Candidatus Finniella inopinata: one gene and its partner. The protein of the gene in region 1 interacts with the protein of each later gene in a pairwise test. Links are inferred from orthologs where the notes say so. Each region holds a gene or a part of one and is shown in the gene's direction. Other genes may lie near its edges.

Region 1 (3,757 bases):
CGTGCCTTTGGTTTTGTTTCCCCATTAATAAGCTGAGGGAACATCACGTTCTCTAAGGCTGAAAATTCAGGCAAAAGGTGGTGAAATTGATAGACGAACCCCAGATATTGCCGGCGTAAAATTGTTCGCTGGAAATCGTCAAGGCTTTCACAAGACTGTCCGTCAATTTTCAAAATTCCAGAGGTTGGCGCCTCTAATAACCCACAAATCTGTAGCAAGGTCGTCTTTCCAGCGCCGCTGGGGCCAACCAAAGCCACACTTTCGCCTTTTTTAAGCTGCAGGTTAATGTTTTTTAAAACTTCCAGAGTCTGACCACCTTGAACGAAATGGCGCTTCACCTGGTGCAGTTGTAACGAGTATTTAATCATAAAAAAAATCTAAACAATAATTCTGACATACCGTAACTCAATTTACTAAGTATGGGAAAAAAAACTTGACAGCGAGAAGGCGCCCGCCTTAAATTAGCACTCGAAAGCAGAGAGTGCTGATTTTAACCCAGATTATTTAACGGAGGATAACATGAACTTTAGACCATTGCATGACCGCGTACTTGTCAAGCGGGTAGAGTTGGAAGAAAAAACCACTGGCGGTATTATTATCCCTGATACTGCCAAAGAAAAGCCCATGGAAGGCGAGATTGTAGCAGTCGGAAGCGGAACACGCAACGAGTCAGGCAACCTGGTTCCTTTGGACGTGAAAGCTGGCGATCGCATCTTGTTTGGCAAGTGGTCGGGCACCGAAATTAAAGTTGGCGGTCAAGATTATTTAGTTATGAAAGAATCTGACATCATGGGAATTATTACCCACAAAGTAGCCTAAATCGAAATTACGTTAGTTAAATTTTATAAAGGAAGGAATTAGTTATGGCCGCAAAAGAAGTTCGCTTTTCAGCAGATGCCCGCGAAAGAATGTTACGCGGCGTCGATATTTTGGCTGATGCCGTTAAGGTGACGCTTGGACCGAAAGGACGCAATGTCGTTATTAGTAAATCGTTCGGTGCGCCTCGTATTACAAAAGACGGCGTTTCCGTTGCTAAAGAAATCGAGTTAAGTGATCCATTTGAAAACATGGGCGCACAGATGGTGCGTGAAGTTGCCACCAAGACATCAGACTTGGCCGGTGATGGCACCACAACGGCAACTGTTTTGGCCCAAGCGATTGTTCGCGAAGGCATCAAGGCTGTTGCGGCTGGTATGAACCCGATGGATTTAAAACGGGGTATTGATCTGGCTGTTGAAGCTATTATCACTGACCTTAAAAGCCGATCCAAGAAAGTTTCAACGCGCGCTGAAATTGCACAAGTAGGAACCATTTCTGCCAATGGCGAAAAAGAAATTGGTGAAATGTTAGCCACAGCCGTTGAAAAAGTTGGTAAAGAAGGCGTTATTACTATTGAAGAAGCTAAATCCTTGCAGACAGAACTTGACGTTGTTGAAGGTATGCAATTCGACAGAGGATACATCTCACCTTATTTTGTTACCAATTCAGAGAAAATGGTTTGCGAATTAGAGAATCCTTATATCTTGATTCACGAAAAGAAATTGTCTGGATTACAAGCGATGCTTCCTGTCCTAGAAGCCGTTGTTCAATCGGGTCGTCCGCTTTTGATTATTGCTGAAGATGTTGAAGGTGAAGCCTTGGCAACCTTGGTTGTTAACAAACTGCGTGGTGGTTTGAAAGTGGCTGCGGTGAAGGCTCCTGGATTTGGTGATCGTCGCAAAGCAATTTTAGAGGACATCGCTATTCTAACAGGCAGCCAGGTTGTATCAGAGGACGTAGGCCTTAAGTTAGAGAATGTAACTATTCAGATGCTGGGAACAGCCAAGAAGGTTTCCATCTCTAAGGATGATACTATTGTTGTTGATGGCGCTGGCCAAAAGAGTGAAATTGCAGCACGTTGCAATCAAATTCGCGCACAGGCGGAAGAGTCAAGTTCTGATTATGATCGTGAAAAACTGCAAGAACGCCTAGCAAAACTAAGCGGCGGTGTAGCAGTCATTCGTGTAGGTGGTGCGACAGAAGTTGAGGTTAAAGAACGCAAAGACCGCGTTGAAGATGCAATGCATGCAACACGAGCAGCCATTGAAGAGGGTATTGTCCCAGGTGGTGGTGTAGCGTTGGTTCGCAGCCTGAAAGTTTTAGATGGCCTAAAAACATCCAATAGCGATCAAGATGTTGGCATTCGGATTATCCGACATGCTTTAACGTCTCCCATTCGTCAAATTGCGATTAATGCGGGCGCTGATGGATCGATTGTTATTGGTAAAGTTTTGGATAACAGCGATTATAACTTTGGGTATGATGCGCAACAAGACATCTACGGTGACATGGTTAAATTGGGTATTATTGATCCAACCAAAGTCGTCAGAACTGCCTTGCAAGATGCAGCGTCTATTGCCAGTCTGTTAATCACAACGGAAGCCATGGTTGCTGAGAAGCCTGAACCAAAATCGTCAGCGATGCCTAACCCTGGCATGGGTGGCGGCATGGGAATGGATTATTAAAAATCTGTTCTTATAATAATAATAAAAGAAAGGCGAGCATACCTCGCCTTTTTTCGTTTGCAATTAATAATTTGTTAAACATACAACCGTTACAGTATAATTAATATTCTCGAATTAACTTCAAAAATGGACCGGCATAATGCTCACCAGAACACCAAAAAGGAACGCTTTGTTTCTTGTCTTTTGTACTTTTATTCTGTGCGCTGCATTGTTTGGGGCTCTACAAGCCTCACAATTTCAGATTCCCAACGAAGAAGAGTCTAAATCCTTTGTGGAAGATCTTGTCAAGCAGGGTATGGAAGTTGCCAACAGAGAAACCGCTGGGCAAGACGAATTCGGTCAATTACTGGAAAAAAGCTTTGTAACTAGGGAAATAGCTAATTTTGTTTTAGGAAGTAATGGCCGCTCGTTCACTCCAGAACAAAAGGAAAGGTTTCGTCAAATTTTTGCAAAGCGATTAGTGAAAATTTATTCCACCCCCGAAAGAGTTAAAACTTTCAGAAACACGACTCATAAGGTTGAATCTGCAGCGAAACAAATTGACGGTACTATGCAGGTGAAAACCCTTTTTTCCTTTAACGACTCACCAAGTTCTGAGCCTGCCAAAGTTTATTGGAAGGTTGTCAAAAAAGATAATGAACTTCGCATTTTCGATATCTTATTTGAAGGCATAAGCCAACTTTTAGCCCTTCGAAGCGAATATGGTTCTATTTTTACATCGGGAGATAAAGGGAATAATGATCCCCAGAAGTTTTTAGTGTACCTGGAAAAAGAAGTTGGCATTAAAACAGCCCCTTAAGTTTATTTGTGTTAGTCAAAAATTCATGTTAGAAATACACCAGTTAAGATGTCGGTTGTAGAAACGGATGTGAAATGATTTTTAAACGGCGTGTTGTCCTAACACAGTATTTGTTGGTTCTGCTTAGTGTTAGCCTTTTAGCATGTATTTTATTTTGGCCACTAAAAAGTATGACAAGTTTAAAAACTTCCAAACTACCACCATCGACATCTAATCAAGCGACTAGCTTGTGCTTTAAAAGTGTTGATAAGCAGAATAGGCCCTTTGTTATCAAATCTAAGACGGGTCAACAGATATCGCCGCAAGAAATTTTGCTACATGACATAGAAATCACCCTTCATTTGATTAATGGTGAGCAAATTAAAATGAAAGGCGATCAAGGGATTTATAATCAAACCAGCAGAAAAATGAATCTAACAGGTCAAGTCTGCCTTGAACATACAAATGGTATTCA
Region 2 (3,825 bases), on another replicon or contig:
TGGTGGAGTCAGAAACAATAGTTACTCGGCTAAAGGTGGAAAGATCGATGTTTCCGGCTTCCTTATGATCGACCGTAAGTTTTAGGGTGGGTGTTTTCGTTTTAGCTTTAGCCAGTGCAGCACTAATGCTTGTATACCTAGAGGCTTCATCATCCAAGATCACAGTGCCTGCTGCATGACCTTGTGTAAGAACGCCTATTCCTGCATAAAGGCCTAGACAAATATAAGACAATTTCATATCAAAAACTCCTAAAAAATTGATTTTATATATTTATATTACCAAATGTTTTTTAATAAAAGATTAATATAAAAAAATTTAATAAAAATTAAGCTTTTTTTTAACATTTAAGGGCTAAGGGAGGCAGCAGTTTCAGCAACTCTCGGACAGCCAAAAATCGCAGGGAAACGGCCATATCTGGAAAATGATTAATGATAATAAAATGGGATGGGGAAAACAAAATTGGTTTGAAATCCCAAAAGGTGAGAGGTTTCTCTGATTTACTTCCCTGATCTTAACTGTCGATTGAGAAAACGCCTATGCACCCATATTTTTAATTTCACAGCATCTAATTTGCTCCGCGAATTGCTGCAGCAGTTTTTTCTCCTTTAAGAAATGGTGTTGCTGCGTTTATAGTAGGGTTGATATTTTAACCTTAGAAAAGTTCCTTCTGTGCTAACCGCTTTAATATCTATTGGACAAGCCACCCTTGCGATGCTTTATCTGTGTGGTCATATCACGTTGTTTTTCCTGCGGGCTTTGCGTCAGGGATTCAGCTTTCCTTGGTATGGGCGTCAGTTTATCAACCAACTGATCAATATCGGATATTTCTCACTTCCTGTGGTGGGCATGACGGCTATTTTCACCGGCATGGTCTTGGCGTTGCAAAGCTACACCGGTTTCTCACGTTTTTCAGCGGAGGGGGCAGTTGCCACGGTTGTTGTTTTATCCATGACGCGGGAATTGGGACCTGTTTTGGCGGGATTAATGGTTGCAGGGCGCATTGGTGCGGCGATGGCGGCCGAAATTGGAACTATGCGTGTGACGGAACAAATTGATGCTTTAACAACCTTGTCAACGAACCCCCTAAAATATCTGGTTCTTCCCCGCCTGATTGCGGGCATGACGATGTTACCCATTTTAGTGCTTATAGCCGATATCATCGGCGTCATGGGGGGGTATATCGTGGGTGTTTACAAGCTTGGCTTCAACTCGGCTAATTATATAGACCAAACCTGGAAATTTTTGGAATGGGATGATGTGCAATCAGGGTTGATCAAGGCCTCTTGCTTTGGGTTGATTATCAGCTTGATGGGCTGTTACCACGGCTATTATTCAAATCGCGGAGCTGAAGGTGTGGGACGGGCAACCACCAATGCGGTTGTGTCAGCGTCGATCTTGATTTTGTTTTTTAACTATGCCCTCACAATTTTTTTGTTTGATCATTAATTATGACTTCTAATTCTTTAATTCGCGTTGAAAACCTAAAAAAAAGTTTTGGATCGAAAGTCGTCCTTGACGGCATCGATTTGGACATTTCCCCTGGTGAATCCTTTGTTGTTATTGGGGGATCGGGCAGCGGTAAATCGGTTTTGATTAAATGCATTCTTGGGCTTTTGTCACCTGACAGTGGAAAAATTTATTTAAAAGGGCAAGACATCAGTCGGTTATCAGCGTCCCAGCGCCAGGAATTATTGACCCACATCGGTATGTTGTTTCAAGGCGGTGCCTTGTTTGACAGCATGACCGTGGCTGAGAATGTGGCCTTTGGGTTGGTGCAGGGTGGGGGCATGAAAAAATCCCAGGCCCGGAAAATTGCTCTGGAAAAATTAGAGGCTGTTGATCTATCGCCAGACGTTGCTGATATTTTCCCGGCCGAATTATCGGGGGGTATGCAAAAGCGGGTGGCCCTTGCCCGTGCGATTGCGACCAACCCTGATGTTATTTTCTTTGACGAGCCCACAACGGGCCTTGATCCGATTGTCAGCAGCACAATCAACGATCTAATCGTCCGCTGTGTCCGCAAATTAGGGGCCAGCGCGGTCACGATTACCCATGATATGAACAGTCTTCGCAAAATTGCGGATCGTGTAGGTCTTTTATTCCAGGGTAAATTGGTTTGGACAGGAACTGTGGCTGAAATGGATGCGACCGATAACCCTTATGTGAATCAATTCATCCACGGCCTGCCCCATGGCCCCTTTACGGATGGTTAACCGGTCTTTAAGAGGGTAATTACAAATCCGTCAGCGGCCAACGGGGCCTTGGGCCGATTCCCAAATCACTGGTATACCCTAAAGAAAATCTTTCAAGTCCCGCCCAGGCAATCATAGCGGCGTTATCGGTGCATAAAGAAATGGGCGGGGCCACAAAGGTTAAGCCTTGTCGTCCGCATAAAGTCGAAAGCTGACCCCGTAAAGTTTGATTGGCCGCCACACCACCTGCTACCACGAAATGATCGACAGGGGCTGAAAGCATCTGGATCGCGTGTTCGGCTCGGTTTATAAGGCTGTCCACAACGGCCAGCTGAAAGGTGGCGGCAATGTCATTTATGTCTTGCGGTGTCGGATGGGGAAAATTTTGAAATACCATGCGAGCTGCCGTTTTAAGGCCGGAGAATGACAAATCGCACCCCGGGCGACCTTTTAAGGGGCGGGGTAAGTCAAATCGTTTGGGATTGCCCTGTTGGGCGGCTTTCTCTAGGGCGGGTCCTCCGGGGTAGTCAAAATTCATCAATTGCGCCACTTTGTCAAAGGCTTCGCCCGCCGCATCATCAATGGTGGAGCCTAAAACGCGATAACGGCCTAGACTTTGAACCTCGACAAACTGGCAATGCCCCCCAGAGACCAACAACAGTAAATAAGGGAAGGGGACGTCATGGCTGAGGCGCGGCGTTAATGCGTGGCCTTCCAGGTGATTAATGGCCAGAAAAGGTTTACGAAGGGCCATGGCAAGCGCCTTTGCCGTCATTAATCCAACCAAGACACCGCCAATCAGGCCTGGTCCGGCCGTGACTGCGATGGCATCCATATCTTCTAAACTTAAATGGGCATGTTTCAAGGCCTGCTGCAACGTGGGCGACAGGTATTCCAGGTGTGCCCTGGCCGCCAGTTCTGGGACCACGCCTCCATAGTCTTGGTGTTGCTCAATTTGGGAAAAGACCACGTTGGCTAAAATACGCTGGGCCGGATCGGCGTGAGCCTGTACAATAGCCACGGCCGTTTCATCGCAACTTGTCTCGATACCTAAAATTTTCATAAGAGTCTAAAACTTTCGTTCCATGCAATAATTGGCGTAAAGCTAAGCGTCCAGGTCTTTTGCATCAAGTCCGCAGTCTTTCATTACTTCTTCAAAAGAAATGGTCTTCTTCCCACTTTTTACCCATCTGTCAAAGGCTTCTTCCTGATCTTCTAAATACTCTTTTAACGCTGCAATCAAAACCTTTGTTTCAGTTTTGTGTAGACGTTGTGATACTTCAGTTAAAGCGTTTATTAACGGTTTCGGAATATCGAAATGTGTGTTCATGGCAAAACCTTGATTGGTTAACAGATACAAGGATACTGTGTAAAGACTTTCCTCACCAACCTTTTTTCACAATTACAAAAGAGGAAGCGAACTAAGATTTCAGACTATTCAAAGGTCGAATGCCAACGCTGTAGCCGATCGCCAAGTAGAAGCCTGCCCCAACGCCCACCAAAACCCCTATTTCTAAAATGCGAGAGATGGATTTTAAAGCGTTGGTGAGTTCCCAATGTTGGCTGTAAAACAAAAGGGCGCCCATCAAAAGTGATACGGCCGTCGTTTTTAGTGTGTTCAAGAATAAGATC

Evidence for each region. The genes of interacting proteins can lie anywhere in the genome.
Region 2: the proteins of groL (region 1) and EQU50_RS04615 interact in binary tests that used the Escherichia coli proteins (3 or more experiments, as listed by UniProt). The link is inferred for Candidatus Finniella inopinata from one-to-one orthologs.

Annotation. Positions count from the first base shown.
Region 1 is NZ_SCFB01000001.1:39,468-43,224, reverse strand. What follows is about bases 268-3,183. They hold groL (chaperonin GroEL), read left to right. Parts: upstream 268-863; coding sequence 864-2,504; downstream 2,505-3,183. Other genes in these bases: EQU50_RS00225 (MlaC/ttg2D family ABC transporter substrate-binding protein), read left to right, coding at 2,644-3,183; groES (co-chaperone GroES), read left to right, coding at 520-819; EQU50_RS00240 (ABC transporter ATP-binding protein), read right to left, coding at 268-368. Also shown: more of EQU50_RS00240, read right to left, coding at 1-267; more of EQU50_RS00225, read left to right, coding at 3,184-3,303; LPS export ABC transporter periplasmic protein LptC, read left to right, coding at 3,378-3,757.
Region 2 is NZ_SCFB01000005.1:217,846-221,670, forward strand. What follows is about bases 348-3,331. They hold EQU50_RS04615 (ABC transporter ATP-binding protein), read left to right. Parts: upstream 348-1,449; coding sequence 1,450-2,214; downstream 2,215-3,331. Other genes in these bases: EQU50_RS04610 (MlaE family ABC transporter permease), read left to right, coding at 671-1,447; tsaD (tRNA (adenosine(37)-N6)-threonylcarbamoyltransferase complex transferase subunit TsaD), read right to left, coding at 2,234-3,256; EQU50_RS04625 (hypothetical protein), read right to left, coding at 3,299-3,331. In the rest of the region: EQU50_RS08515 (hypothetical protein), read right to left, coding at 1-238; more of EQU50_RS04625, read right to left, coding at 3,332-3,523; murein biosynthesis integral membrane protein MurJ, read right to left, coding at 3,615-3,825. UniProt on the Escherichia coli protein: Part of the ABC transporter complex MlaFEDB, which is involved in a phospholipid transport pathway that maintains lipid asymmetry in the outer membrane by retrograde trafficking of phospholipids from the outer membrane to the inner membrane.